One region of the Streptomyces sp. NPDC102402 genome, then DNA from elsewhere that is predicted to be linked to it. Evidence: riboswitches for the same ligand, from Rfam matches in the RefSeq annotation. Region 1 holds a riboswitch; each other region holds the start of a gene.
What was found. A riboswitch is a leader RNA that binds a small molecule or an ion and turns the genes downstream of it on or off. The one in region 1 is predicted to bind cyclic di-AMP.

Region 1 (6,935 bases):
GCCCACCTCATCAGGCGCGAGCAGCAGCGGAAGCGGAGTGCGGACATGTCCCATGTCGAGACCGAGACAGCCGGCCAGCCCGAGTGCTGGCGCCGCGCCGCGGAGATCGCTGCCGACCGGAAGGCGGTCCTGCCCGCCACCGGTGAGCGCATCGCCGTCGTCGGCTGCGGAACGTCGTACTACATGGCGCAGGCGTACGCCTCGCTCCGCGAGGCCTCCGGGCAGGGCGAGTCGGACGCTTACGCCGCCTCGGAGTTCCCCGTCGGGCGCGCGTACGACCGCGTGGTGGCCCTGACACGTTCGGGAACCACGACCGAGGTCCTCGGCCTGCTGGAGCGGCTGCGCGGCACGACCCGCAGCGTCGCCGTGACCGCCGACCCGCTGACCCCCGTGATGGGCGCCGCGGACGAGGTGGTGGTCCTCGATTTCGCCGACGAACGGTCCGTGGTCCAGACGCGGTTCGCGACCACCGCGCTGACCCTGTTCCGCGCCCATCTCGGGCTGCACACGGAGGACGTCGTACGGGACGCGGAGGCGGCCCTCGCGGAACCGCTGCCCGACGGGCTGCTGGAGTGCACCCAGTTCAGCTTCCTGGGGCGCGGCTGGACGGTCGGGCTCGCCAATGAGGCGGCGCTGAAGATGAAGGAGGCGTCGCTCTCCTGGACGGAGTCGTACCCGGCGATGGAGTACCGCCACGGCCCCATCAGCATCGCCACGGCCGGTACCGCGACCTGGATGTTCGGCACCGCTCCGGAGGGGCTCCGGGAGCAGGTGCTTGCGACCGGGGCCCGCTGGGTGGAGAGCGGACTGGACCCGCTGGCCGACCTGGTCCGGGTCCAGCGGCTGGCGATCGCCCGCGCGGCCGCCCGCGGTCTCGATCCGGACCTGCCGCGCCACCTGACGCGGTCCGTGGTGCTCGGCGCCGGAGCCTGAGCCCACCTCATGGCATGCCGAGCACCGGGCCGGCGGGCGGCCCGGTGCTCGGCCGTGGACGCGGAGGTCAGGCCTCTTCGAAGTAGGCGTCCAACGCCTCGTCGAGCTCCGCCGTCCACCCCTTCAGCTCACTCCTGGCCCCGGCCTCGACCTCGGCGTTGAACCACCGGCGGCTCGACAGGTGGACGGTCACGGTGAACCGGCGCCCGAAGCGGCCGGTCTTGACCTCGACCGCGCCGATCTCGGACCAGTCGAACTCCGCCTCCTGGTCGTCGAGCCGGAAGCGGACACCCTCGGCGTCCACCCTGATGGATCCACGGCGGTCACTGACTTCGAAGACGGGTCCGTCCTCGTCGCCGGCGTCCTCGCGCACCGCTCCGGCGTCCTGGACCTCCTCGGCGTCCGGGGTCCCGGCGTCGGCAGCCGTGGAATCGTCCACCGCCTCCTCTGCCGCGTCCTTGACGAGCGGGGCGCCGACGTCGGCGCCCCGGCCCTCCTCGGGCCCCTCGGGCTCCGCCTTCTCCGCTTCCGCTTCCGCCTCCGTCCGCGCGGGGGCAGGGGCCGTCAGGCCGGGGATGTACGCCGGGTCTGTCCCTGCGGCGAACTCGGGCTGAGTGTTCGAATCTATGCGCTGCTCCACGGCGGGCAGTATGGACGACGAACCTGTACGAGACCAGTCACCCCGGTCTTGACCGGCCTGTCGCGCGGGCGGCGCCGCCCTGCGGTGGCTCCGGACACGACTGACGGGTGGTGTGGGTTCCGCCGAACCCGCACCACCCGTCAGTACTGCTCTGTCCCTCTGTCACATGCCGTCTGTCAGAGGTCCCGCGTCCGTGAGGGCTCAGTAGGCCCCGAAGACGTTGTCGATCGAGCCGTACCGGTCCGCGGCGTAGTTGCACGCGGCCGTGATGTTGGCGACCGGGTCGTAGCTGTCCATCGACGTGCCGGGCACGTGGTAGGCCTGGAAGGTCGGGTCGATGACCTGCAGGAGACCCTTCGACGGAACACCGTTGATCGCGTTGATGTCCCAGTTGTTGATGGCCTGGGGGTCACCCGCGGACTCGCGGATGATGTTGCGGTGGATGCCCTCGTAGGTGCCGGGGATGCCGTGCTCGGCCATGACGGCCAGCGACTCCTTGATCCAGCCGTCGAGGTCGTTCGTGTACGAGGTCGACTCGGCCGCGGGAGCGGCCTCCGCTGCGGGCGCACCCTCAGCGGCGATCGAGGTGCTCGTGCGCTCCGAACGGTCGGCGCGGTCGGAGCTCTTCTCGGCACGGTCGGACGCCTTGGATTCAGCCTTCTCGGCCTTGTCCGCGGACTTCTTCTCACTCTTGACGTGAAGGGTGATCTTCAGACCGGGGTGAATCAGGTCCGGGTTTCCGCCGACGACCTTCTTGTTGCCGTCGTACAGGGCCTTCCAGCCACCGCTCACGGAATGCTCGCGAGCGATCTTGGCGAGGGTGTCGCCCACGGCCACGGAATAGGTGGCGGACTTCGACTTCTGCGCGGCAATTCCCTTGCCGGACACAGCAGTAGAGGTTGCGGCCTTTTCCACGGCCACCGGCTGGGCCGGGGCGGCGAAGGCACCGGTGGCACCGATCAGGGGAAGGGCCAGTGCGGCTCCGCCCGTGCTCACGGCGATGATGCCGCGGGTCAGCGAACTGGTCCTGGAACGACGGTGCTTACCGTTTTCGGGCATGCTGAATTCCTCTCCGTCGCCTGCGAAGTGAGCTGTCGGGTTCGAGCTGGAGATGCCCGGCCGCATAGGGATGCGACTTCACCCCGAGCCGCTCCGGGTTACCGGATCGGCGCTTACTTGGGTCCCCCGCTCCTGCCGTACGAGAAGTGGTCGGGTAACCAGGCGGCGGCAGGATTCGGCGTTCCGCCCGGAGTGATGGTGACCGTAGGCGAGAAATAGGGAAAGGAACAAGCCTGGCGCGGTGATCACAATTCATCCGCAAGATCAATTCACGGGAATTCATGTAATCCACCCCACACGGCGCCATCCATTTCTCTTGGCGCAGAAGGGAACCGGCCGCCGCGAACCCGCGTCCGGGACGCAGGAGGTGACCCTGGTCACGGAGTCCGATTCGGGCGATTTGCGCCCGCGCGAAGGGGGCCAGGTCGCACGAAATGGCCTTTTATGGATTACGGGATTAATTTCTAAAAACATTCCAAATCGGGCATATGAGCCACAGTGGACCACTCCGGCATATCTGGAGTGTTGGTGTGGAACCGATCCGCCTATGACGGAAAATCCCTACGCCGCCGCTCCCCGCATCACCGTCCTGCCGGTCCAGCCGGGGGACCCGCCCTTCCGCGTCGTGGAGATCGACGGAGAGGTGATCGGGCGCGCCACCGCCGTGACCGACGTCCTGCTGGCCGCCGCAGCGGCCGGCGTTCCGGTCCACGACCTCGATGACCCGGCCTCCGTCCGCTGGGTGGGGGGCGGCAAGCTCAGCTGGAGGCCGCACTGAGCGGCACGGGGCGGGGCGGACGGGGCAGGGTGGGGAGCAGGGCAGGAACGGGCGGCCGCGGCGGGACACCGAGGCGCCCGCCCGGCCACCGGGCCGACCGCCGCCGAGGGGGGCAGGTGCGGCGGATCCCTGAGCGCCCTTCGCCCGTCAGGCCCCGGACGGTGCGTCGTGGCGGCCGTGGCGCGCAGCAGGTCCAGCGCCGTGTCCGGCGCCGCCTCCAGATGGGTGATCCGGCGGGCGGACTCGGGATGACCAACCCGCGGGCTGCGTTGCTCCCCGGCGCCGGAGGGCGCTACCGGTCGGAGTCACGGAACGGGCACACCGCTCGGGGCCACGGCGCGCACACCGCGCCCCCGGGGGCGGGGCTCCACGAGCGATATCCGCCCCGTCCCCGTAGCGGCCCGCCGGGGAGACAGAGCGGGAGGCCGCCCCTCCCCCGGCGGCCCCGCCGGGGCAGGGCTGTGCGCCACGGCCCTCCCCGGCCTCGGTCGTGTCAGTCCTGGACCGTGATGGCGAGGGCCGGGCAGACCGCCGCGGCCTGCTGGACGTCGTCGGCGCGCGCCGACGACGGCGCCGGGTCGAGCAGTACCGCGATGCCGTCGTCGTCCTGGTCGAACACGTCGGCGGCGGCGACCACGCACTGTCCGGACGCCACGCACCTGTCCTGGTCGAGGGTCACCTTCATGAGCACTCCTTCGTCGTCGGTGTCGCGGTGGGGCAGGGTCGGGGTGAGGGGGTCACCAGGCCACGGGCAGTTCGTGGACGCCGTAGACGGATCCGTCGTGCTTGAACGACAGCTGCTCCAGGCCCGTGTCCAGGCGCAGGGTGGGGATGCGCCGGTAGAGGGTGCTGTAGACGACCTGCAGCTCCATGCGGGCCAGCGGCTGGCCGAGGCACTGGTGCACGCCGAAACCGAAGGCGACGTGGCGTCGGGCGTCGCGCCGGAGGTCGAGCCGGTCGGGGTCGGCGAAGACCTCGGGGTCACGGTTGCCGATGTCGTTGGGCACGATGATCCCCTCCCCCGCGCGAATGACCCCGCCGGCGATCTCGATGTCCTCCAGGGCCACACGCCGGCGGCCCCCATGGGTGATGTTGAGGTAGCGCAGCAGTTCCTCGACGGCGCCGGAGACCGCCTTGGGGTCCTCGGTGTCGCGGAGCAGAGCGAGCTGATCAGGGTGCTCCAGGAGGGCGAGGGTGCCCAGAGCGATCATGTTGGCGGTGGTCTCGTGCCCGGCGAGCAGCAGGAGTACGCCCATCTCGGCGGCTTCCCGGCGGGACAGTTCCCCCGCCTCGACGCGCGTACCGAGGCCGGACAGGAGGTCGTCCGCGGGACGGGCGATCTTGTCGCCCATCAGCTCGTCCAGATACCCGATCAGGTTGCCGTGCGCGGCACCCCGCTCCTCGGGCGCGGCGCTGCGGCTGATCAGGGTCTTGCTGTTCCTCTGGAAGAAGTCGTGGTCGGCGTACGGCACTCCGAGCAGTGCGCAGATCACGAGCGAGGGGACCGGGAGGGCGAACGCCTGGACGAGGTCGGTCCGCGCGGGGCCGGACAGCATCTCGTCGATCAGTCCGTCCACGATCTCCTGGACGACGGGGCGCAGGGCCTCCACCCGCCTGATGGTGAAGGGGGCCGTCACCATCCTTCGCTGCCGGGCGTGTTCGGGGTCGTCCATCAGGATGAAGCTGAAGCTCGACCCCCTCACCGGCGCCGGACTGGGATAGCCGGGGCGGGTCACGTCGGCGCTGATCCTGGGGTCGGCGAGGAGGGTTCGCTGATCGGCGTAACGGGTCACCAGCCAGGGCGTGGTCCCGTCCCACAGGCGGACCTTCCGTAGCGGCCCCTGCTCCTGCTCGGCCTTCAGGGCGGGCGGTGGGTCGAACGGGCACCCCGCCGCCCGGGGCATCGGGAACTCCTCGGCCGAGGGCGCGTGCGCCTCTTCCGGACGTACCGAGCTGGTCATCGCTTCCTCACTTCGTCGTGCGGTGGCTGACGTCGCGTCGACCGCGTCACGGCGCGGACGGTTCGGGGGGACAGGGCGGGGCCGCCGATCTCGGGACGGCGGAGCCGGGCCTGTCCGGGCATGTTCCAGCCGAGGACTCCGGTGACCCGGCCGTCGCGTGCGTAGCGGGCGACGAAGCGGCCGCTCGCCGGTTCGCCGTCCACGACGGTGACCTCGGCATCGGGCCCGAGACGTCCATGGGCCTGGATCCGGGCGTCGAACTGGTCGGTCCAGAAATAGGGCACCGGGACGTACGCCCGGTCGGCGCCGAGGATGTCGTCAGCGACGGCGAGGGCCTGCTCGGTGGCGTTCGTACGGTTCTCCAGGCGCATCGGGGTGCCGAAGACCTCGTGGTGCCAGGCCGCCACGTCCCCGACGGCGTAGATCCCTTCCGCCGCCCGGCAACGGGAGTCGCACACGAGGCCGTCGTCGATGCGCAGCCCGCTGCCCGCCAGCCATCCGGTGGCGGGATCGGCACCGATGGCGACCATGACCACATCGGCCGGGAGCACCTCCCCGGTGTCCATGCGCACCCCGGTCACCCGGCCCCGGGCGGTCGTCAGGCCTCCGACCGCCTCGCCCAGCCGCAGGCGCACGCCGTGTCCGGTGTGCAGGGCGGCGAGCCGGCCCGACACCGCCGGCCCGAACTGCGCCAGCATGGGCGCCGGGAGGGGGCCGGCCAGGGTGACGTCCAGCCCCATGGCGCGAGCGGTGGAGGCGGTCTCGGAGCCGAGCACACCCTCCCCGACCACGACGAGCCGCCGTGACACGAGGAGGTCCGACCGCAGCGCGAGGGGGTCGTCGAGCGTCCTCAGCACATGAACGCCCTCGGTTCCCTGCCCGCCGGGCAGGGTTCTCGGTCGGAGTCCGGTGGCCACGACGACCGCGTCGGCGCCCAGTTCGCGGCCCGACGCGGTGCGCACCGTACGGGTGCGTGGGTCGAGGCCGGCAGCCGGATCGCCGAGCAGGAGTGCGGCGTCCAGGGCCGCCAGCACATCGGGGGTGCGCAGCCGGGTCGTGTCGGGGGACCTGGTGCCGGCCAGCACCTGTTTGGACAGGGGAGGGCGGTCGTAGGGCGGGTGGAGCTCACCGCCGAGGAGCGTGAGCCTTCCGCGGTAGCCCTTGCGGCGCAGCGCCTCCGCGGTGGCCGGCCCGGCGGCGGACGCGCCGACCACGAGCACGCGTGAGGGGGTCATGGGACCTCTGCTCTCGGCACGGGCAGCCCGCGGGGACCGCCGATGCGCTGGTGGGGGGAGTCAGGGGGCGGAGTCGGGGGGCCGTCAGCGGCAGGGCGTGACCGGAGCCGTCCATAGTCCGACGACGGCGTCGATGAGACCGGTGGCGGTGTCGTGCCAGTTCGTTCGGGGCGTGGCGGTGTGCGCTGCGAGCGCGCGTTCACGTTCCGCGCAGGTGTGGAGGATCAGGTTGCGCGACATGGCCGCTCGCTCGACGTGGACGTCGGCCGGCAGGTCGGGCAGGCACCGGTTGAGCCCTTCGAGGGTGCGCAGCGTCGGTGGGCAGGCGA
Region 2 (6,935 bases), on a different contig from region 1:
TCGTGCTGCTCCTTGATCGCCTCGATCGTCCGCGACACCCGGTCGACGTCCCGGTCGGTCGGCCCGCGGCCGCTGGCCACCAGGCACACCCGCTTCGCACCGCCCGCGACCCCCGCGGCGGCGGCCTTCTTCGCCTCGTCCGGTTTCAGCCAGGTGTACTTGAGGATCTCGGCCTTGGAGCCGAGCCGCTGCGAGCAGTACGAGCAGTCCTCGGGGCAGAGTCCGGACTTCAGGTTCACCAGGTAGTTGAGCTTGACGCGCCGGCCGAACCACTCGCGGCGCACCTTTCCGGCCGCAGCCACCACGTCGAGCAGTTCGTCGTCGGAGGTCGCCAGCACGGCGAGCGCTTCTTCACGGGTCGGCAGTTCGCGCCGCAGCCCCTTGTCCACCAGCGTGTTCAGCAGGTCCATGGCCTTGATCCTGACGTACGGCACCGCCATCGGCCAAGGAGGAACCGGACAGGAGAGCAGGTCGATGCTGTGTGTATTGCCACACCCTGGCCTGTTGCGCACCCGGTTAGGGTCTGTGAGCTGCCTACAAAAAGGGACCCGCCCATGTCCTACGCCCCGTTCGACTGGATCGACGACGAGGCCCGGCGCCGTGCCGACGCCGGACTCGTCCGGACGCTGCGTCCTCGGCCCGCCGGGACGGAAGTGCTGGACCTCGCGAGCAACGACTACCTGGGTCTCAGCCGGCACCCCGAGGTCACCACGGCGGCGGCCGAGGCGGCACGGATCTGGGGCGCGGGCGCCACCGGCTCGCGGCTGGTCACCGGGTCCACCGCGCTGCACGCCGAACTCGAACACGAACTGGCCGCCTTCTGCGGATTCGAGGCCGCCCTGGTGTTCTCCTCCGGCTACGCGGCCAATCTCGCCGCGCTCACGGCACTCACCGGGCGCGATTCGCTGATCCTTTCCGACGCGGGCAACCACGCCTCGATCGTCGACGGCTGCCGACTCTCCCGGGGCACCACCGCCGTCATGCCGCACGCGGACCCCGAGGCGGTGCGCGCGGCGCTCCAGGCGCACGGCGGGCGGGCACTGGCGGTGACCGACTCCGTCTTCTCGGTGGACGGTGACGCCGCCCCGCTGGCCGCACTGGCCGCGGCCTGCCGCGACGCGGGCGCGGCCCTCCTCGTGGACGACGCGCACGGGCTGGGTGTCCTGGGGGACGGCGGGCGCGGTGCGCTCGCGGCCGCCGGGCTCGCGGGTGGAGAGGGGATCGTCGCTACGCTCACCCTCTCCAAGTCGCTCGGCAGTCAGGGCGGAGCGGTGCTCGGCCCTGCCCGGGTCATCCGCCACCTGGTCAACACGGCCCGCACCTTCATCTTCGACACCGGCCTCGCTCCGGCGGCCGTCGGCGGCGCCCTGGGTGCTCTGCGGCTGCTGCGCCGCGAGCCGGCGCGCGCGGCCAGGGCCGGGGCGGTCGCCGTCGAACTCCACGGCCGGCTGACCGCCGCAGGTCTGACGGCCGTACGCCCCGACGCCGCCGTCGTGTCCGTCCGCGCGCCCTCGGCGGAGTCGGCGGTGCGCTGGGCGGCGGAGTGCCGGGCGGCCGGTGTCGCGGTGGGGTGCTTCCGGCCGCCGTCGGTGCCGGACGGGATCTCGCGGCTGAGACTGACCGCAAGGGCGGACCTGACGGGGGAACAGATCGGGGCCGCCGTGGGGGCACTCGTCGCGCATGCCCCTCTCCCGGTCAGCTGACCGGGAGTCCGTGGAGTCCCGCGACGAAGCCCGTCCATGCCGCGGTCGAGAAGCGGAGCGGCGGCAGGTCCGTGTCCTTGGAGTCCCGTACGGCGAGCCCGTCGTCGCCGAGCCGTGCGGTCTCCACGCAGTTGTTCATCCCGGTGCTGCGGCTGCTGCGCCGCCACCTGGGTGCGGGCTGTGCGAAACGGTCGGACATCGTGCCCCCCTCGGGCAGTCTGAAGGTTCCGTCTGACCGCCGCTTCCTACTGCGGCGATGAGGTCCAGCGAACGCTCCGGCGACAGCGCGTGAGCCTGCATCGTGCGGAAGGCCGAGCTGTACGCCTCAAGGTCTTCTCTCCGCTCCAGATAGAGGCTACTCGTCAGATGGTCAAGAACGACCACATCCAGATCAGAAGTGTTCGGAAAGGAGAAGATTACGAAAGGTCCGGTGAGCCCGATATAGCTGCCTGCGTCGAAGGGCAGTAACTGGAGCGTCACCTGGGGGAGCTGAGCTGCCTGGGCCAGGTGGTGCAGCTGTTCCTCCATGACCCGAGGGCCGCCGACCTCCCGCCGCAGCACGGCCTCGTCGAGCACGACGCTGAGCCGCAGCGGCCGGGGCGCCTGGAGGACGCTCTGCCGGGCGAGCCTGACCTCCACCAGCGAATCGAGCTGTGCCGGCGGCAGCCCGTCCAGCGAGGACATGGTCACCGCCCGCGCGTAGTCGGCGGTCTGCAGCAGCCCAGGGACCACCGATGTCTCGAGCGTGCGGGCGGCATCGGCCTGGGACTCCAGGCTGATGAAGTCGCGGTACTGGGGCGGAATCAGCCCTCGGTAGGCGTGCCACCATCCGGTTCCGCCGCCGCCGGCGGAGCCCGCCAGGGCCTGGAGCAGGGAGCGCAACTGCCTGTCGTCCACGCCGTACGCGTCCAGCAGCCGGGTCACGTCACGAGGTGTCACCCCGCTCGCCCCCGTCTCGATCCGGCTCACCTTCGACTGGTGCCAGCCCAGCATCCCGGCGGCTTCCCGGCTCGTGAACCCCGAGGTGTGGCGCAGGCTGCGCAGCTCCTCACCGAGCTTGCGGCGGCGTACCGCCGGCCCGTTCCGCATCGCGGCCTCCTCCCGTTGTGCGGAGAGCCGCCCCGGCGGGTCCGGCTCGGAAAGGGGCCAGTGTCGCGCTCGTACGAGGATCAGCGGGGGGAGTTCACCGTAATGAGCGACAGATATATGCATATCTTGGTGGATCGCCGTCATGAAGGGCGTCATCGGTGGCAGTCTGGCGCGAAGCACAATCCAGGCCGGCCGTGGGCCGGTCAGGGCGGGAAGGGACGGCGTCGCCATGGCAGACCATCAGGAAGCAACCGTCACTCTGCCGAGCGATCCGGCCTCGGTTTCCGAGGCCCGCAGATATGTGGCCCGCGTACTCGCCGAATGGGGCCTGGCCGAGGACGACGACACGGCGGACACCATCCGGCTGGTCGTCTCGGAGCTGGCCACCAACGCCGTCCAGCACACCTTCGGGCAGTCGCCCACCTTCACCGTGGACCTGCGTCTCGACCGTGACGTCGAGTTCTTCCTCGGGGTGACGGACAGCCACCCGCGCTGGCCCCAGCGGCTGCCCGCCGCCGTCCGGCAGGACAACGGCCGCGGCATGGTGATCATCCGGGCCCTGGTGAAGGAGTACGGCGGCCGGCTCGGCGTCAGCCCCACCCCGGACGGTGGCAAGACCGTGTCGATCGCTCTTCCCTGGCCGGTTCCCGTACAGACCTGAGAGGGCCGAGCAGGCACGCTCACGGAGCGGAGGCCCGGCCGAACCCGCTGCGCAGCAACGCCCTCAGTGTCTCCGCGGCCGGGGTGTTCCGGTCCCCCCGGTGCACCACGGAGATCGTCCGCCGGAAGGCGGCCGGTTCCAGGCGCCGCACCGCGAGAGGGGCCGGTGACATCGCGGCCACCATCTCAGGGACCACCGCCACGCCGAGGCCCGCACTGACCAGGGCGCACACCAGGGCGTAGCCGGGCGACTCGCACACCACGGCGGGGGTGGCCCCCGCCTCGGCCAGCGCACGCTCCACCCCGCGCCGCGGCGGGTGCTCAGGTGCGCTGCTGATCAGCGGGCGGCCCGCGAGCCCCGCGACGGGCAGCGGACCGCTGCCTTCGGACAGCATCTGCCCGGGGGCGGTGACCAGTACCAGTTGCTCGACGAGGAGTGGTTCGGCGGACACCCCCGCCGGCATCGGATCGGCGGCCGCGGGTTCGTAGGCATGGGTCAGCGCCAGGTCCACCTCGCCCGCCGCCACGGCGGCGACCCCGGCGGGCGGCTCGTAGTCCGTCACGGCCAGTTCCACGTCGGGGTGAGCGCGCCGGAACGCGGTGAGCACCGGAGGCAGCAGGTGGATCCCCGCTGTCACGAACGTGCCGACGCGCAGTCGGCCGCCCGAGAGCCCCGCGAGCCGGGCCAGCTCGTGCCGCGCCTGGTCCATCTCGTCCAGCACACGCCGGGCGCGCCCCGCCAGCAGCTCGCCGGCGGCCGTCAGCCGGGCCCCGCGATGGTGGCGGACGAGGAGGGCCGCTCCCGCCTCCCGCTCGAGTTTGGCCAGCTGCTGCGAGAGGGCGGGAGCGGTGTAACCGAGCCGTGCGGCGGCCTTCGTGATCGAGCCGGCCTCCGCCACCGCCACCAGCGCGGCCAGCCGTGTCGGGTCGTACATTAAGCGTTCCTTTTGGCAGACCCAGAAGATTGCAAGTACACGTTAAAGGGCGGATGCGGTCAGGGTGGAGCCATGGACGCACAACTGCTCGCCTTCGTCGCCGTGGCCGCGGGAATGGTGGCACTGCCAGGGGCCGACTTCACCGTGGTCGTACGCAACGCGCTCGCATCCCGGAGATCCGGGCTGGCCACCGCCGTGGGAGTGGCGGGAGGGCTCCTGGTGCACACCGCGCTGGCCGTCGCCGGGCTCGCGGCCGTGCTCGTGACGATGCCCGTCCTCTTCCGCACCGTTCAGCTGCTCGGCGGCGCGTACGTGCTCTACCTCGGCCTCAGCGGCCTGTACGCGATGCGGTGGCGGGCCACGGCCGCGGCGGAGACCGGGAGCAGGGCGCCTTCGGGGCTCCGGCGTTCGCTGCGCCAGGGGTTCCTGACCAACGCACTGAACCCGAAGGCGCCCGTCCTCTTCCTGAGTCTGCTGCCCCAGTTCGTCCCCGACGGGCAGCCGCCCCTGCCCAGGACCCTGCTGCTCGCCTCGGTGGTCGTCCTGCTCGCGCTCGTCTGGTTCCCGGCCGTGGCCCTCCTGGTGGACCGGCTGGGCCGGTGGCTGCGCCGGCCGCGTACCGCCCGTGCGATCGAGGGCGGCAGCGGCACGGCGCTCACCGCGCTGGGACTCGTGCTGGTGACGGGGCCCCTGCTGCGCTGAACCAGGTGGGGAGGAAGGTCAGTGGACCCTCCCGTACCAGACGTTGCCGGACCAGATCCTCTCCAGCCGGACCACGGCTCCGGTCTTCGGCGAGTGCCAGATCTTTCCGCTGCCGGCGTAGATGCCGACGTGGTACACGCTGCGGCCCGCGTGGAAGAAGACCAGGTCGCCGCGTTTCCGCTGCGACCTGGAAATATGGCGGGTCTTGTTGTACTGCTGCTGGGCCGTGCGGGGTAGCTTCTTGCCCGCTTTCTTGAACGAGTAGAGCGTGAGCCCGGAACAGTCGAACCGGTGAGGGCCTGTGGCGCCCCATCTGTAGGGCGCCCCCTTCTTCGACGCGGCGACCTTGAGCGCCGTCGCCGAGTGGGCGGCGGCCTCGGCGTCGTTCACGAAGCCGGGGGCCAGCATGGTGGTCCCTACGGCGAAAGTCAGAGCCGAGGCCGTTCCGACCCGGGCGAACAGAGACGGGACATGAACCTGCGCAGTCATGCGCAACCCTTCGTCAGCCGCCTGTGAAGGATGACCTGTCGGGTTCGGGCTGGCGAAGTTGCCCGGCCGCGCGAAGCGGCTTCACCCCGAGGGCCGTCCGGATGTCCGGGCGGCCCGTTGTGCTCGGGTCCTCCACTCCTGCCGATCCACTTCTGTCGACCAGGCATCCGGACAGCGGCAGGACTCGGCGTCCGCCCGGACCGCCCCGCCGCGGTGGCGGGGGCTTGTCGTCCCAGGGATCTTTACGCAAGGACTGCCGGATTTCCTCCCTGAAGTGGCGACATGTGAAAGTCGTCACCACTGATCCGAACGGGTGGACGCGGCTCGTCCGGCCTCCCGGCGGCCGCACCGGACCAGCCGCGCACCAGCAGCGGAACAGTGGATTCCGTTCAGCGTCCGCGCCCTTTGCGCAAGTTGGACTGTCCCTCGGGAGGGGGAGCTTCTACGCCGAACGAGCGAGGAAAACTCATCGGCCGACCGGGCGTGTCGGGAAAGGGCACCGAAGGAGCCGGCCCGCTCGCCGGATCGGGTGACCGGACCGCTCAACTCGACGGGGCGGGAGGCACGGCGACCCGGCCCGCGCGGCGCTCCCCGTCCAGCAGCCGCAGAGCCCGGGCCAGGGTGTCCGCGTGGATCTGCGACTCACCCCGCTCGTGCATCAGCACGAGTGCCTCGCGGAGGGCGGTTGCCCTGGACGCGAGAGCCTGGGCCGCGCGGAGGGCTCCGTAGGTGTCGCCGCCCCGGGCGGGATTGATGCGGCCGAGCTGGTCGAGCACTTCCAGGTAGCAGTCGATGAACTCGGCCTCGGCGCGGGTCAGTGCGGGAAGCGGCGGGAACCGGGGTGGGAGCATCGGGCGTTCACCTCGCGGGATGCGGCGGCTGGGACGGTGTGCGGTTCTCCACGACGTGGTCCACCAGCCCGTACGCCAGGGCGGCCTGGGCGTCGAGGATGGTGTCCCGTTCGATGTCGGCGCTGATCTGCCCCGCGGAACGCCCCGTGTGACGGGCCAGCATGGCCGTGAGCAACTCACGCTCGCGCAGCAACTCGGCGGCCTGGATGTCGAGATCGGAGAGCTGGCCCCGCACCGGCTTGTCCAGGACGGGTTGCTGAATGACTACCCGGGCGCCCGGCAGGGCATGTCGGCGTCCCGGTGCGCCGGCCGCGAGCAGCACCGCGGCACTGGAACCCGCCTGGCCGAGGCAGAAGGTCTCCACCTCGCAGGCGAGGAAGTGCATGGTGTCGTAGATCGCCGTCATGGCGTTGAAGGAGCCGCCGGGCGAGTTGATGTAGAGGGACAGGGACCGGTCGGGGTCCGCGTGCTCCAGATACATGAACTGCGCGATGAGATCCGTCGCC
Region 3 (6,935 bases), 150 kb from region 1:
CTCGGAGTCGTCCAGCGTGCCGTGCGACCCGGCGACGGTGAACACCACGGCGTCCGCCGAGGGGTCCACCGCTGTGAACGAGAGGACGACGGTGTCCGGTGCGAGCTTGACGCCCGCCATGCCGCCCGCCGCGCGTCCCTGCGGACGCACCGAGGCGGCCGGATAGCGCAGCAACTGCGCGTCGGAGGTGATGAAGACCAGGTCCTCCTCGCCCGTGCGCAGCTGCGTGGCTCCGACGACGCGGTCACCGTCCTTCAGCGCGATGACCTCCAGCTCGTCCTTGTTGGCCGGATAGTCGGGCACCACACGCTTGACCACACCCTGCAGCGTGCCGATCGCCAGACCGGGCGCCTCCTCGTCCAGCGTGGTGAGGCAGACCAACTCCTCGTCCGGCTCCAGCGTCAGGAACTCCGAGATCTGCGCCCCGCCCGACAGATTGGGGGCCGCATGGGTGTCCGGCAGCTGCGGCAGGTCGATCACGGAGAGCCGTAGCAGCCGCCCGGTGGACGTCACCGCGCCCACGTCCCCGCGTGCCGTGGCGGCGACGGCCGAGACGATCGCGTCGTGCTTCGTACGCTTGGCGTCCTCGGGCTGTACGACCGGCTCGGCGTTGGCCGTACGGGCCAGGAGGCCGGTCGAGGACAGGAGCACCTGGCACGGGTCGTCGGCGACCTCCAGCGGCACCGAGGCGACCTGCGAACCCGCCGACTCCAGAAGCACCGTGCGGCGTTCGGTGCCGAACTTCTTCGCCACCGCGGCCAGTTCGGCGGAGACGAGCTTGCGCAGTTCGGCGTCCGACTCCAGGATCGCGGTCAGTTCGGCGATCTCCTCGGTGAGCTTGTCGCGCTCGGTCTCCAGCTCGATCCGGTCGAAGCGGGTGAGCCTGCGCAGCGGGGTGTCCAGGATGTACTGGGTCTGGATCTCGCTCAGCGAGAAGCGCTCCATCAGGCGCTCCTTCGCCTGCGCCGAGTTGTCGCTGTCCCGGATGAGGCGGATGACCTCGTCGATGTCGAGCAGCGCCACGAGGAGCCCTTCGACCAGGTGCAGCCGGTTGCGGCGCTTGGTCCTGCGGAACTCGCTGCGCCGGCGCACCACGTCGAAGCGGTGGTCGAGGTAGACCTCCAGGAGCTCCTTGAGCCCCAGGGTGAGCGGCTGCCCGTCGACCAGCGCCACGTTGTTGATGCCGAAGGACTCCTCCATCGGCGTCAGCTTGTAGAGCTGCTCCAGCACGGCCTCGGGGACGAAGCCGTTCTTGACCTCGATCACCAGACGCAGACCGTGGGCGCGGTCGGTGAGGTCCTTGACGTCGGCGATGCCCTGGAGCTTCTTCGAGCCGACGAGGTCCTTGATCTTGGCGATGACCTTCTCCGGACCGACGGAGAAGGGCAGTTCGGTGACGACGAGACCCTTGCGGCGTGCCGTGACGTTCTCTATGGCGACCGTGGCGCGGATCTTGAACGTTCCGCGTCCGGAGGCATAGGCGTCCTTGATGCCGCCGAGGCCGACGATCCTGCCACCGGTCGGCAGGTCGGGTCCCGGCACGAAGCGCATCAGCGTCTCGAGGTCCGCGCCCGGGTGCCGGATCAGGTGGCGGGCGGCGGCGATGACCTCGCCGAGATTGTGCGGGGGCATGTTGGTCGCCATGCCGACCGCGATCCCGGAAGCACCGTTGACCAGGAGGTTCGGGTACGCCGCCGGGAGGACGACCGGCTCCTGCTCCTGGCCGTCGTAGTTCGACTGGTAGTCGACGGTGTCCTCGTCGATCGACTCCGTCATCAGGGACGTGGCGTCGGCCATCCGGCACTCGGTGTACCGCATGGCGGCCGGCGGGTCGTCGTTGCCCAGGGAGCCGAAGTTGCCGTGCCCGTCGACGAGGGGCAGGCGCATCGAGAACGGCTGTGCCATGCGCACCAGTGCGTCGTAGATCGACGCGTCGCCGTGCGGGTGCAGTTTGCCCATCACCTCGCCGACGACCCGTGCGCACTTCACGTAGCCGCGGTCGGGGCGGAGCCCCATCTCGTGCATCTGGGACACGATGCGGCGGTGCACGGGCTTCATGCCGTCGCGGGCGTCGGGCAGCGCCCTGGAGTAGATCACCGAGTACGCGTACTCGAGGAAGGAGCCCTGCATTTCGTCGACGACGTCGATGTCGAGGATCTTCTCCTCGAAGTCGTCCGGCGGCGGGGTTTTCGTGCTGCGGCGGGCCATCGCGGCTGCGACTCCTTCACAGATTCTGTCGGGCAACCTCAGGTTCTGACGCCGACCATTGTGGACCGCCGTACCGACAACGCCGACCTCGACCCGTCCGAAGCGGTCCCGGGGCGCCCACGGAACCGCCGTTTACGGCAGCATCTACGACAACATTCACCCCGGGGGAACTTCGCCAGGTGCCCGTGCGCTTGCTTAGAGTGGCAGGTCCGGCAGGAAATCCTGTACCGATCGAAGGGACGTACATGCCCATGGGTCACACGGCCACAGCCCAGGCCGGTTCCGGCGGCTTGACGGCGACCGAGCACCGCCTGGCCAACGGCCTGCGCGTGGTGCTCTCCGAGGACCATCTGACCCCCGTCGCCGCGGTCTGCCTCTGGTACGACGTCGGTTCCCGTCACGAGGTCAAGGGCCGCACGGGTCTCGCGCACCTCTTCGAACACCTGATGTTCCAGGGGTCGGGCCAGGTCAAGGGGAACGGGCACTTCGAGCTGGTGCAGGGGGCCGGCGGTTCCCTGAACGGCACGACCAGCTTCGAACGCACCAACTACTTCGAGACGATGCCCACGCACCAGCTGGAGCTGGCCCTGTGGCTCGAGGCCGACCGGATGGGCTCGCTGCTCGCCGCGCTCGACGAGGAGTCCATGGAGAACCAGCGGGACGTCGTGAAGAACGAGCGCCGCCAGCGCTACGACAACGTCCCGTACGGCACGGCCTTCGAGAGGCTCACCGCCCTCGCCTACCCGGAGGGCCACCCGTACCACCACACGCCGATCGGCTCGATGGCCGACCTGGACGCGGCGACCCTGGACGACGCGCAGGCGTTCTTCCGCACGTACTACGCGCCGAACAACGCGGTGCTCTCGGTCGTGGGGGACATCGACCCGGAGCAGACGCTCGCCTGGATCGAGAAGTACTTCGGCTCCATCCCCTCGCACGACGGCAAGCAGCCCCCGCGCGACGGCACTCTGCCGGACGTCATCGGCGAGCAGCTGCGCGAGGTCGTCCAGGAGGAGGTCCCCGCGCGTGCGCTGATGGCCGCCTACCGGCTGCCGCACGACGGCACGCGTGAGTGCGACGCCGCGGACCTCGCTCTGACCGTGCTCGGCGGCGGCGAGTCGTCCCGTCTGCACAACCGCCTGGTCCGCCGCGACCGCACGGCGGTGGCCGCGGGCTTCGGGCTGCTCAGGCTGGCCGGAGCGCCCTCCCTGGGCTGGCTGGACGTCAAGACGTCCGGTGGTGTCGAGGTGCCGCAGATCGAGTCGGCCGTCGACGAGGAGCTGGCCCGCTTCGCCGAGGAGGGCCCGACTCCCGAGGAAATGGAACGCGCCCAGGCGCAGTTGGAGCGTGAATGGCTGGACCGGCTCGGCACGGTGGCCGGCCGCGCCGACGAACTGTGCAGGTACGCCGTCCTGTTCGGTGACCCGCAGCTCGCCCTGACCGCCGTGGGCCGGGTGCTGGACGTGACGGCCGACGAGGTCAAGGCCGCGGCCCGGGCACATCTGCGCCCCGACAACCGTGCGGTCCTGGTGTACGAGCCGGTCGAACCGGCTGACGAGGCCGACGAGACGGACGGCACCGACGCGCACGAGGGGGCCGACAAGTGACCGACGCCGCCGTGACTGGAGTAGCGATGGAGTACCACCCGCAGCCGACCGCCGGCGAGGCCAGGCCCTGGGCCTTCCCCGCGCCGGAGCGAGGCGCCCTGCCCAACGGGCTGACCGTGCTGCGCTGCCACCGCCCCGGCCAGCAGGTCGTCGCCGTGGAGATCTTCCTCGACGCGCCGCTGGACGCCGAGCCCGAGGGGCTGGACGGTGTGGCGACGATCATGTCGCGTGCGCTGTCCGAGGGCACGGACAAGCACTCCGCGGAGGAGTTCGCCGCGGAGCTGGAGCGCTGCGGCGCCACGCTGGACGCCCACGCGGACCACCCGGGGGTCCGCGTCTCCCTGGAGGTCCCGGTCTCCCGGCTCGCCAAGGCCCTCGGCCTGGTCGCCGAGGCCCTGCGGGCTCCGGCCTTCGCGGAGAACGAGGTGGAGCGCCTGGTCGTCAACCGCCTCGACGAGATCCCGCACGAGCAGGCCAACCCCGCCCGGCGGGCCGCCAAGCAGCTGTCCAAGGAGCTCTTCCCCGCCACGGCGCGGATGTCGCGTCCGCGCCAGGGCACCGAGGAGACCGTCCGGCGGATCGACGCCGCGGCCGTGCGCGCCTTCTACGACGCCCACGTCCGGCCGTCCACGGCGACGGCGGTCGTCGTCGGCGATCTCACCGACGTGGACCTGGACGCGCTGCTCGCCGACACCGTCGGGGACTGGTCGGGCAACGCCGGCCGGACGCGCCCGGTGCCCCCGATCACCGCCGACGACACCGGCCGTGTGGTCATCGTCGACCGCCCCGGAGCCGTACAGACGCAGCTGCTGATCGGCCGGATCGGCGCGGACCGGCACGACAGCGTGTGGCCCGCGCAGGTCCTCGGCACGTACTGCCTGGGAGGCACGCTCACCTCGCGCCTCGACCGTGTGCTGCGTGAGGAGAAGGGCTACACCTACGGCGTCCGGGCCTTCGGGCAGGTGCTGCGCTCGACGGCGCCGGCTTCCCCCGCCGGAGCGGCCGGTGCAGCGATGCTCGCCATCAGCGGCTCCGTCGACACGGAGTCCACCGGGCCCGCGCTCGAGGATCTCTGGAAGGTCCTGCGCACCCTGGCGGCCGAAGGGCTCACCGACGCCGAGCGCGAGACCGCTGTGCAGAACCTCGTGGGTGTCGCCCCGCTGAAGTACGAGACGGCGGCCTCGGTCGCGGGCACGCTGGCCGACCAGGTGGAGCAGCACCTGCCGGACGACTACCAGGCCGAGCTGTACGCGCGCCTGGCCGGGACCGGCACGGTCGAGGCGACCGCCGCCGTGGTCAACGCCTTCCCGGTGGACCGGCTGGTCACCGTCCTGGTCGGGGACGCCGCACAGATCGCGGAGCCCGTGAAGGCGCTCGGCATCGGTGAGGTGTCGGTCGTCACCGGCTGACATGACGGCACATCAGGGACCCCGGCGGGGCGCTCTCGCCGGGGTCCCGCCTTTTGTCTGTTTTAAGCGGAAAATACAGGTTCATCCTGTGGGATGTGCGACAAAAGACCCGTTCCGTTTGGCGGGGCAAAGCGGCCCGTTCTAGCGTCGGCCCGGCTGTCCGCCAGACGAATGCCGCATCCGTGGCGCCGGGCAGTCATCGCCGAGTCCCCGTCAGGCGCGAGCCTGGGGAGCCGGGGACCCACGAAGTCCCTGGGGTGAATCGGATCCCTGCACCCTCACACGGGGCTCAGGGGCCCGTAGGAGACCTTCCTGCTCCGAACCCGTCAGCTAACCCGGTAGGCGAGAAGGAAGGAAAGGACCAGCCCCTCCATGGCGTTCATCCGTGCCACCGGGAAGCACCGTGCCCCGAGCCGCCTGACGCGAAAGAGCGCCGAGGTCGCGGGCATCGCCGCCCTGGCCACCGCCGGTGTCATCGGCGCCACCGCGTCCCCGGCCCTCGCCGCGGACTCCGAGGCCGCCACCGCCTCCTCCACCGGCCTGACGCAGACCGTCGCCCTCGACACCGACCTCGCCGCCCAGATCGACGCCCAGGCCGCGGCGCAGGCGCACCAGGCCGAGGTCGTCGCCAAGGCGAAGGCCGCCGCGAAGGCCAAGGCGAAGGCCGAGGCCGAGGCGAAGCGCAAGGCCGAAGCCCGCGCCAAGGAGGCCCGCGAGGAGAAGGCGCGCGCCGCACGCGCCGCCGAGCGCGCCCGGCTGAACGCCTTCCACCTCCCGGTCGCCGGCTCGCACGTGACCACCGGCTACAAGTCCGGCGGCGCGCTCTGGTCCTCCGGCACCCACTCCGGCGTGGACTTCCAGGCGGCGTCCGGCACCTCCGTCGTCGCGGTCGGCGCCGGCACGGTCGTCGAGGCGGGCTGGGGCGGCGCGTACGGCAACAACATCGTGCTCAGGATGAAGGACGGCACGTACACCCAGTACGGCCACCTCTCCTCGATCGGCGTCTCCGTCGGCCAGAGCGTCGGCTCGGGCGAGCAGATCGGCATCTCCGGCTCGACCGGCAACTCCACCGGGCCGCACCTGCACTTCGAGGCCCGGACCACCCCCGAGTACGGCTCGGACATGGACCCCGTCGCCTACCTCCGCGCCCACGGCGTCCAGGTCTGACCCCACACCGCACGAGATCGCTCCGACGAAGGCCCCGGCACCGCCGGGGCCTTCGCCGTGCCTCCGGACAGAGGCACGGCGAGACCCCTCGCGGAACTGCTCCCTGGCCAAAAGATATCCATGGATTCCACCCCGCCATCGGAAATTCCCGCCGGTTGCAATAGAGTCACAGAACAGGCGTCGATCAGCCGCGTTTCGCGGGGATTAAGGCGGAGGTTCGGACATGCGCATTCCCGCGCATTCGGTATGCACGGCAATCCGTGACGACATCGTCTCCGGTGTCTTCGAGCGCGGCAGCCGCCTCACCGAAGAGGTGCTCGCGCGTCGCTACGGCGTCTCCCGCGTCCCCGTGCGAGAGGCGTTGCGCACCCTGGAGTCCGAGGGGTTCGTCGTCACCCGCCGCCACGCAGGCGCCTGTGTCGCCGAGCCCACGGAACAGGAGGCCGCCGACCTCCTGGAGATCCGGATGCTGCTGGAACCGCTGGGGGCCGCACGCGCGGCGCAGCGCCGTAGCGAGGCACACCTCAAGGTGCTCCGCGGCCTG
Region 4 (6,935 bases), on a different contig from region 1:
CGTGGCCGCCGCCGAGCGTGAGCCCGCCGATGCCCGTGGTGGACATGATCCCCGCCGGGGTGGCGAGTCCGAACGCGTGGGTGGCGTGGTCGAAGTCGCCGAGAGTCGCCCCGCCGTCGGCCTGGGCGGTCTGGACCGCCGGGTCGACCCGGACGCCGCGCATGGGCGAGAGGTCGATCGTGACGGCGTCGTCGGCGAGACAGAGGCCGGGGCCGCTGTGCCCGCCGCCGCGGACGGCCACGTCCAGGCCGTTCTCACGGACGAAGTCGACGGCGGCCATGACGTCCGCGGTGTCGTGGCACCTGACCACGGCGGCCGGTTTCTTGTCGATCATGGCGTTGTAGACCGTCCGGGCCTGCCCGTACGCGGGGTCGTCCGGGCCGATGACGGGGCCACGCAGCGCGGTTCGCATCGTTTCGAGGAGGGTGCCGTCCATGGTCGTCTCCTAGCGCGTTGCGCCCGGCCTCCCCTGGGCTCCATCACATCGGGTGAGGCTGCTGGGCCGACGCCGGCACCGGGGATGCCGCGCAGACGGGACCGAACACCGAAAAGCTTGCCCATCCAGCGTCCCGCCGCTCCGGTGACCGCGCAATCGCGGGGCCGTGCCCCCGGCCCCGGTCGCCGGAGCCTTCGGCACGGCGGTGGTTCATCCCTGACGCACGGCCGGGACGTCGCCCTCCGGAGCCGCGGGAACGTCGCCCTCCGGAGCCGCCGGAACGAATCCCGCCGGAGCCGCCGGAACCGGTTCCGCCGGGTTCCCGCGCAGATGCACCATGAGTCCGATGAAGCCGGCGGCGAATCCGCTGAACAGGCCCGATATCCCGTGGTTCAGCGCGTTGGTCGAGGCGCTGTCGGGCACACCGATGACCAGGTAGTTGACGGCGGCGCTGATCACCGAGCCGAACACGGCCCCGGCCAGTCCGCTGACGAGGGACACGCGCAGAGGCGACGGCGCGGCCGGGGACATCGGGGCAGGTCTGTGCGGTGTGGACATGACGGGAGGCCCTCCAGACAGGCGGAACACAAGATCGGGGGGTGCGGCAGCACCCTTGCGCATGTCGTCATACCTGGCAACCTCCCTCTCCACGGCGGGTGTTGGATAGTTCGCGCCGTGGGTGACGAGGGGCCGGCGGTGAGGCGGCGGCGAAAAGTGGTCGAGGCGCCCTCCCGGATGGCGTAGAGTTGCAATCACAACGACGCGGGGTGGAGCAGCTCGGTAGCTCGCTGGGCTCATAACCCAGAGGTCGCAGGTTCAAATCCTGTCCCCGCTACTGAAAGACAGAGGCCCGGATCCTTCCAAGGATCCGGGCCTCTGTCGTATGCCGTCCCGTGGCCGCCGACACCGGGCTTGACCTTGACGCTACGGAAAGACCTAGCGTTTCCGGCATGGAGTGGTCCATCCAGGAAATCGCCAGGCGAGCCGGCACCACGAGCCGGACGCTCCGGCACTACGGAGACATCGGTCTCCTGGCGCCGAGCCGCACAGGAGCCAACGGCTACCGCTACTACGACCAGGGCGCGCTGGTCCGGCTCCAGCGCATCCTGCTGCTGCGGGAGCTCGGTCTCCCGCTGCCCGCGATCAAGGACGTGCTGGAGGGGCAGCGGGACACCTCAGCGGCGCTCCGGACGCATCTGCGCCTGCTGGAGCAGGAGCGGGAGCGCATCGGGCGGCAGATCGCCTCGGTGCGGACCACTCTCCACAGGACCGCGCAAGGGGAGGAACTCATGGCCGGGGAAGTGCTGGACGGCTTCGATCACACGGAGTACGAGCAGGAGGTCACCGAGCGCTGGGGCCGGGAGGCCTACGAGCGGGGCAGCCGGTGGTGGAGCGGGCTGGGCGAGGAGGAACGCGTCCGCTTCCAGGGCGCGCACGAGGCCATCGCCCGGGACTACGGCGAGGCGAGGGCCGCGGGCCTCGAGCCCGGCAGCGAGCAGGTGCAGGACATCGCCCGGCGGCACTGCGCCTGGCTGTCGGTGACCACGGAGATCACGCGCGCGTACGTGACCGGACTCGGGGAGATGTATGTCGCCGATCCCCGCTTCGGGAGGAACTACGATCGCTACGGGGACGGAACTGCCGTCTTCGTACGGGATGCACTGACGATCCACGCGCAGCACCGGCTCTCCGGCTGACCCCCGGAAGGCGGGGCTCCGGCGTTCCTCCCTTCGGCCGATGACGAGCCGCCGCTCGGCGCGGCTCCGGGCGGACCGGGTGCGGCGCGGTACCGTCCGCAGCCGTGGGTGGACCGGGCGGGAGTGCACACGTGGGGAAGCGGGACGGGCGGCGACGGGGCGTTGCCGGGAACTCCCGTTCCCGGCGGCTCGTGCGTGCGCTGCCCGCGCTGATGGTCTGTGTCGGGGTGGCCGTCGACGTCTGGACCCCGGCCGAGGTCAGCGCCGTGCCGCTCTTCGCCGCCGCCTCGCTGATGGCCGCCCCGTTCTTCTCGCTCGCCGGCACCGTCCGCATCGGGGTCGCCACGCTCCTCGTCGTGTTCGCCATCCGGGTCTCGGACGGCGTGCTCTTCAGGGTCGTGCCGGTCACCGACCTGCTCACGCTGCTCACCGTCGTCGCCCTGTCCCTCGTCATCAACCGGGTCGTGCGACGCGGTAACGAGCAGTTGGCCTCGGCCAGGGTCATCGCGGAGACCGCGATGCGCGCGGTGCTCCCGGTGCCGGACCCGCGGATCGGCGGGCTGCAGGTCGCGGCACGGTACGAGGCCGCCCAGGCGGACGAGTTCGTCGGCGGGGACCTCTTCGCGGTCGCGGACACGCCCTACGGGGTGAGGCTGGTGGTGGGGGACGTACGGGGCAAGGGGCTGGACGCGGTGTCGGCCGTGGCCGTCGTGATCGGGGCGTTCCGGGAGGCCGCCGAACAGGAGCTGTCGCTGGAGGGCGTGGTCCAGCGGCTGGAGCGGGCGCTGGCCCGGGAGACCACGCGGCGGGGCGGGCTCGACTCCATGGAGGGGTTCGTCACCGCCGTCCTCGCGGAGATCCCTGCCGGTTCGGACACCCTGCGGGTCATCAACCGCGGCCATCCGGAGCCGATCGTCCTGCACGCCGACGGGGCGCTCGACGTGCTGGCGCCGACGGAGCCCGCCCTGCCGCTCGGGATGGGGCTGGGCGCGTGGCCGGACCGCTCGGACGAGTGGGCGCTGCCCGCCGGTTCGACCTTCCTGGCGTTCACCGACGGCCTCTCCGAGGCACGGGACGAGAAGGGGGTCTTCTACGACCCGGCGGCCCGGCTGCGCGGCCGGCTCTTCCCGGGGCCCGAGGAACTGCTGTCCGCGCTCACCGACGACGTACGCCTGCACACCGGTGGCCGGTCGACGGACGACTTGGCGCTCCTCGCGGTCGGCCGCCCTTCGCGGGGGCAGCAGGAGCGGCGGACGACGGTGAAGATCGTGGGGAGGGACAGTGACTGACCGTGGCGACAGTCGGTAGTCGAAAGACCTCGCTCCGCATAACATTTGACGCAACGTCAGAAAATGGCGGCTGGATGAGGGGCGCTCAACTCGCCCGTTTGGGACCGTTTGACCCCTGAAAGTCCAGGCCAGAGTCGTGAACGATCTGTTGGAACAGCTTGGAATCGGACCCGGGTGTCTATTAACGTTCGATAACGCAGCGCGGTTGTACCCGCCGTCGCAAGAGACGGCACCGTGCGCAGCGCCGAATTCCGCAAGGGAACCGGGGAACCACCTACATGGGGTGAATCGGGCACCTGTGTCCCGCAAGGGACGAAGGGGCCCGTAGGAGACCTTCCTGCTCCGAACCCGTCAGCTAACCCGGTAGGCGAGAAGGAAGGAAAGGAGTGCGCCCACGTGGCGTCCAATCAGCCTGCCCCCGAGGCCCCGTCATCCTTCAGGACCGGAGGCTTCGGTGATGAGGACAGGACATGGGAGGAATGGAACCCCACCGAGGAGTCCATCCGTCCCGTACGCGGCCGGCATCGCGTAGCCAAGCAGCGCGGTCTCGCCCGTAGCTCCACCGTCCTCGGCGTCGGCGTCATCGCGGCCGTCGGCGCGGGTGGCATGGCCACGGCGCAGAGCAAGCCGCCGGTCTCCATCTCTCTTCCCGATTCCATCGCGGACAACCTCCCCGACGCCAAGTCCCTACCCGGCGTGGGTGCCTTCATGTCCGGCGACTCCGACGCCGACCACGAGACGGTCGCCGCGTCGTCCCCGCTCACCACGGCGGGCATCACCGCCGCCGAGGCCGAGCAGGGCGCCACCGACGCGGGCGAGGCGCTGCGCGCCCGCATCCTCCAGCAGGCCGAGCAGCAGCAGGCCGGAGCCGCTGCCGAGGCCAAGGCGGCCGAGGAGAAGGCGGCGGCGGAAGAGGCCGCGGCCCAGGCGGCCAAGCAGCAGAGCGACGCCGAGGCCGAAGCCGCCGCGAAGAAGAAGGCGGCGGAGGAAGCGGCGAAGAAGAAGGCGGAGGCCGAGCGCCTCGCCAAGCTCGCCGCCAGCTACGCCGTCCCGACCTCCTCGTACACGATCACCTCGACCTTCGGGCAGGCCGGTTCGATGTGGTCCTCCGGCCACCACACCGGGCTGGACTTCGCGGCTCCGACCGGCACGCCGGTCAAGGCCGTGCACGGCGGCACGGTGAAGTCGGCGGGCTGGTCCGGCTCGTACGGCTACCGCACGGTCCTGGAGCTCGACGACGGCACGGAGGTCTGGTACTGCCACCAGTCCTCGATGGACGTCACCGCCGGGCAGAAGGTCACCACCGGCGAGACCATCGGCCGCGTCGGTGCCACCGGCAACGTGACCGGCCCCCACCTCCACCTGGAGATCCACACCGCGGACGGCACGGGTATCGACCCGATGAGCTGGCTGCGCGGCAAGGGCCTCTCGATCTGAGGCCAGGCGCCCTGGACGGCGCACCTCGACCCCGGCGGCCCTGACGCACGACCCCCCGACGTCAGGGCCGTCGGTCTGTCCGGAGCCGTCGGCGTCCGGGGGCCGGGGCAGGGGGTGGGCATCCGGGCTGGGGGCGGGTGTCCGGGGCGCGGGCGTGCGGGCGCGGCCCGCGAAACGGAATAGCCGCCTCAGGCGACTGGTTGATCACGATATGACTTCTCTGCGCCCGCTCGGTTCCTCGAGCCTCCAGGTCTTCCCCCTCGCTCTCGGGGGCAACGTCTTCGGCTGGACGGCCGACGAGGACCGGACCTTCGCCGTCCTCGACGCGTACGTGGCGGCCGGCGGCAACTTCATCGACACCGCCGACTCCTACTCCGCCTGGATCCCGGGCAACGAGGGCGGTGAGTCGGAGACCCTCATCGGCAGGTGGCTGGCGGCCCGTTCCCGCCGCGACGATGTCGTCATCGCCACCAAGGTCGGCGCCCACCCGGCGTACAAGGGGCTCTCGCCCACCACGATCAAGGCGGCGGCCGAGGCCTCGCTGCGCAGGCTCGGCACCGATCACATCGACCTCTACTACACGCACTTCGACGACGAGACGGTCCCCGTCGAGGAGATCGTCACCGCCCTCGACCAGCTGGTGAAGGCCGGTACGGTACGGGAGATCGCGGCTTCTAACATCAGCCCCGAGCGGCTCAGGGCGTCCCTCGACTTCTCCGAGCGCGAGGGTCTCGCCCGTTACGTGGCCCTGCAGCCGCACTACAACCTCGTCTCCCGCGACACCTATGAGGGCGCGCTCCAGGACACGGCGGCCGGTGCCGGGCTCGCGGCCGTCCCGTACTTCGCGCTCGCCTCGGGCTTCCTGACCGGCAAGTACCGGCCCGGAGCCTCCGTCGACAGCGCGCGGGCCGAGGGTGCGGGCAAGCACCTGGAGACCGAGCGCGGGCGCAGGGTGCTCGCGGCGCTCGACAGGATCGCCCAGGAGCACGACGCGGAGATCGCCACGGTCGCCCTGGCCTGGCTGGCCTCCCGCCCGACCGTGGCCGCACCGATCGCCTCCGCCCGGACGGTCGAGCAGCTGCCCGCGCTGATGGCGGTGGCCGGCCTCCGGCTGACCGAGGCGCAGCTCGCCGAGCTGACGGAGGCGTCACGCTGAGCCGGCGTAGGAGCCCCGCCGCGCCGGCGGGGCTGCCCGCCGGGCCGGTGGCGGCGGCCCCGTGCCCGCCGGGCCGGTGGCGGCCCCGTGTCCGCCGGACCGGAGGCGGCGGCCCCGCGGACGATCCGTCCTGATCCGGGCGGAAGCCCCTAACGGTCCTCCAGGTACGGGTTGTGGCCGCCGTAGTGCCGGTGCGGCGCGGGGAGGTGTTGCGGGGGCCCGCCACCGTAGGGGGCCTGGCGGGGGAACGGGGGCGGACCGGGAGGCCGGTGGGCCCGCCGGAGCCGGCCCGTCGCATGGGCCGCGTACGTCAGGGCCGGTCCCGCGATCTCCCGGCGGTGCCAGAGGTGGTGCAGCAACTCCTGCTCGCGCAGGGCGAAGTCCGCTCCGGCGCCGTCGTGGCGGGCCTTGCGGCGCAGCATGGCGAGCGAGGTCGCGAAGGACTCGTACTCCGCGACGGCCCGGGCAGCGGCCCGTCCCCGTGCGGGGTCCGGGTGGCTGTTCCAGTGCCTGGCCATGTCGCGGGCCATGCCCCGCGCGCGCATCGAGGCCAGCGCGAGGGGCTCGGCGGGGGTCAGCCAGCCCGCCGCGGCGTAGACCGGCAGCTCGACGGAGAGCGTGCGCAGCTCCCGCTGCCGCGCCCAGACCGCCAGCCACGTCACCAGACCGAAGGACGGCACCATGAAGGCGCCGTACACCGCGTAGAAGCCGTACGGTCCGAAGGACGACGAGCCGTTCCACAGGGCGTGCATGCCGATGGCGATCGTGAGCCCGAGCAGCGGCAGGAGGACCCGGCGCACCCGGTGACGCGCGCCGCCGAGCGCCGCGATGCCGAAGCCGATTCCGGAGAACACCGTGAACAGGGGGTGCGCGAAGGGCGACATCACCACGCGGACGAAGAACGTGCCCACCGTCACGGA

Region 2: it holds a riboswitch for cyclic di-AMP, as region 1 does, so the genes downstream of both, ACIRJR_RS25140 (C40 family peptidase) here and ACIRJR_RS00735 (transglycosylase SLT domain-containing protein) in region 1, are expected to answer to the same signal.
Region 3: it holds a riboswitch for cyclic di-AMP, as region 1 does, so the genes downstream of both, ACIRJR_RS01295 (M23 family metallopeptidase) here and ACIRJR_RS00735 (transglycosylase SLT domain-containing protein) in region 1, are expected to answer to the same signal.
Region 4: it holds a riboswitch for cyclic di-AMP, as region 1 does, so the genes downstream of both, ACIRJR_RS35250 (M23 family metallopeptidase) here and ACIRJR_RS00735 (transglycosylase SLT domain-containing protein) in region 1, are expected to answer to the same signal.

What each region holds. Positions count from the first base shown of each region.
Region 1 covers NZ_JBIWKR010000001.1:180,379-187,313, forward strand. Annotated here, with positions in the region: gene ACIRJR_RS00725 (SIS domain-containing protein) at 46-933, shown strand; gene ACIRJR_RS00730 (hypothetical protein) at 1,001-1,573, opposite strand; gene ACIRJR_RS00735 (transglycosylase SLT domain-containing protein) at 1,775-2,632, opposite strand; cyclic di-AMP (ydaO/yuaA leader) riboswitch at 2,637-2,823, opposite strand; gene ACIRJR_RS00740 (hypothetical protein) at 3,180-3,410, shown strand; gene ACIRJR_RS00745 (ferredoxin) at 3,904-4,095, opposite strand; gene ACIRJR_RS00750 (cytochrome P450) at 4,148-5,371, opposite strand; gene ACIRJR_RS00755 (NAD(P)/FAD-dependent oxidoreductase) at 5,368-6,606, opposite strand; gene ACIRJR_RS00760 (TetR/AcrR family transcriptional regulator) at 6,691-6,935, opposite strand, start outside.
Region 2 covers NZ_JBIWKR010000009.1:126,372-133,306, forward strand. Annotated here, with positions in the region: gene bioB (biotin synthase BioB) at 1-410, opposite strand, end outside; gene ACIRJR_RS25110 (8-amino-7-oxononanoate synthase) at 555-1,703, shown strand; gene ACIRJR_RS25115 (DUF397 domain-containing protein) at 1,696-1,902, opposite strand; gene ACIRJR_RS25120 (helix-turn-helix domain-containing protein) at 1,839-2,792, opposite strand; gene ACIRJR_RS25125 (ATP-binding protein) at 3,022-3,453, shown strand; gene ACIRJR_RS25130 (LysR family transcriptional regulator) at 3,473-4,387, opposite strand; gene ACIRJR_RS25135 (LysE family translocator) at 4,460-5,089, shown strand; gene ACIRJR_RS25140 (C40 family peptidase) at 5,108-5,578, opposite strand; cyclic di-AMP (ydaO/yuaA leader) riboswitch at 5,582-5,754, opposite strand; gene ACIRJR_RS25145 (hypothetical protein) at 6,121-6,429, opposite strand; gene ACIRJR_RS25150 (ATP-dependent Clp protease proteolytic subunit) at 6,437-6,935, opposite strand, start outside.
Region 3 covers NZ_JBIWKR010000001.1:329,918-336,852, reverse strand. Annotated here, with positions in the region: gene ACIRJR_RS01310 (DNA topoisomerase (ATP-hydrolyzing) subunit A) at 1-2,208, opposite strand, end outside; gene ACIRJR_RS01305 (M16 family metallopeptidase) at 2,454-3,815, shown strand; gene ACIRJR_RS01300 (M16 family metallopeptidase) at 3,842-5,224, shown strand; cyclic di-AMP (ydaO/yuaA leader) riboswitch at 5,415-5,584, shown strand; gene ACIRJR_RS01295 (M23 family metallopeptidase) at 5,597-6,391, shown strand; gene ACIRJR_RS01290 (GntR family transcriptional regulator) at 6,615-6,935, shown strand, end outside.
Region 4 covers NZ_JBIWKR010000024.1:17,343-24,277, reverse strand. Annotated here, with positions in the region: gene ACIRJR_RS35275 (FAD-binding oxidoreductase) at 1-436, opposite strand, end outside; gene ACIRJR_RS35270 (hypothetical protein) at 647-937, opposite strand; tRNA gene ACIRJR_RS35265 (tRNA-Met) at 1,198-1,271, shown strand; gene ACIRJR_RS35260 (MerR family transcriptional regulator) at 1,387-2,133, shown strand; gene ACIRJR_RS35255 (PP2C family protein-serine/threonine phosphatase) at 2,265-3,422, shown strand; cyclic di-AMP (ydaO/yuaA leader) riboswitch at 3,655-3,807, shown strand; gene ACIRJR_RS35250 (M23 family metallopeptidase) at 3,819-4,859, shown strand; gene ACIRJR_RS35245 (aldo/keto reductase) at 5,071-6,015, shown strand; gene ACIRJR_RS35240 (PrsW family intramembrane metalloprotease) at 6,165-6,935, opposite strand, start outside.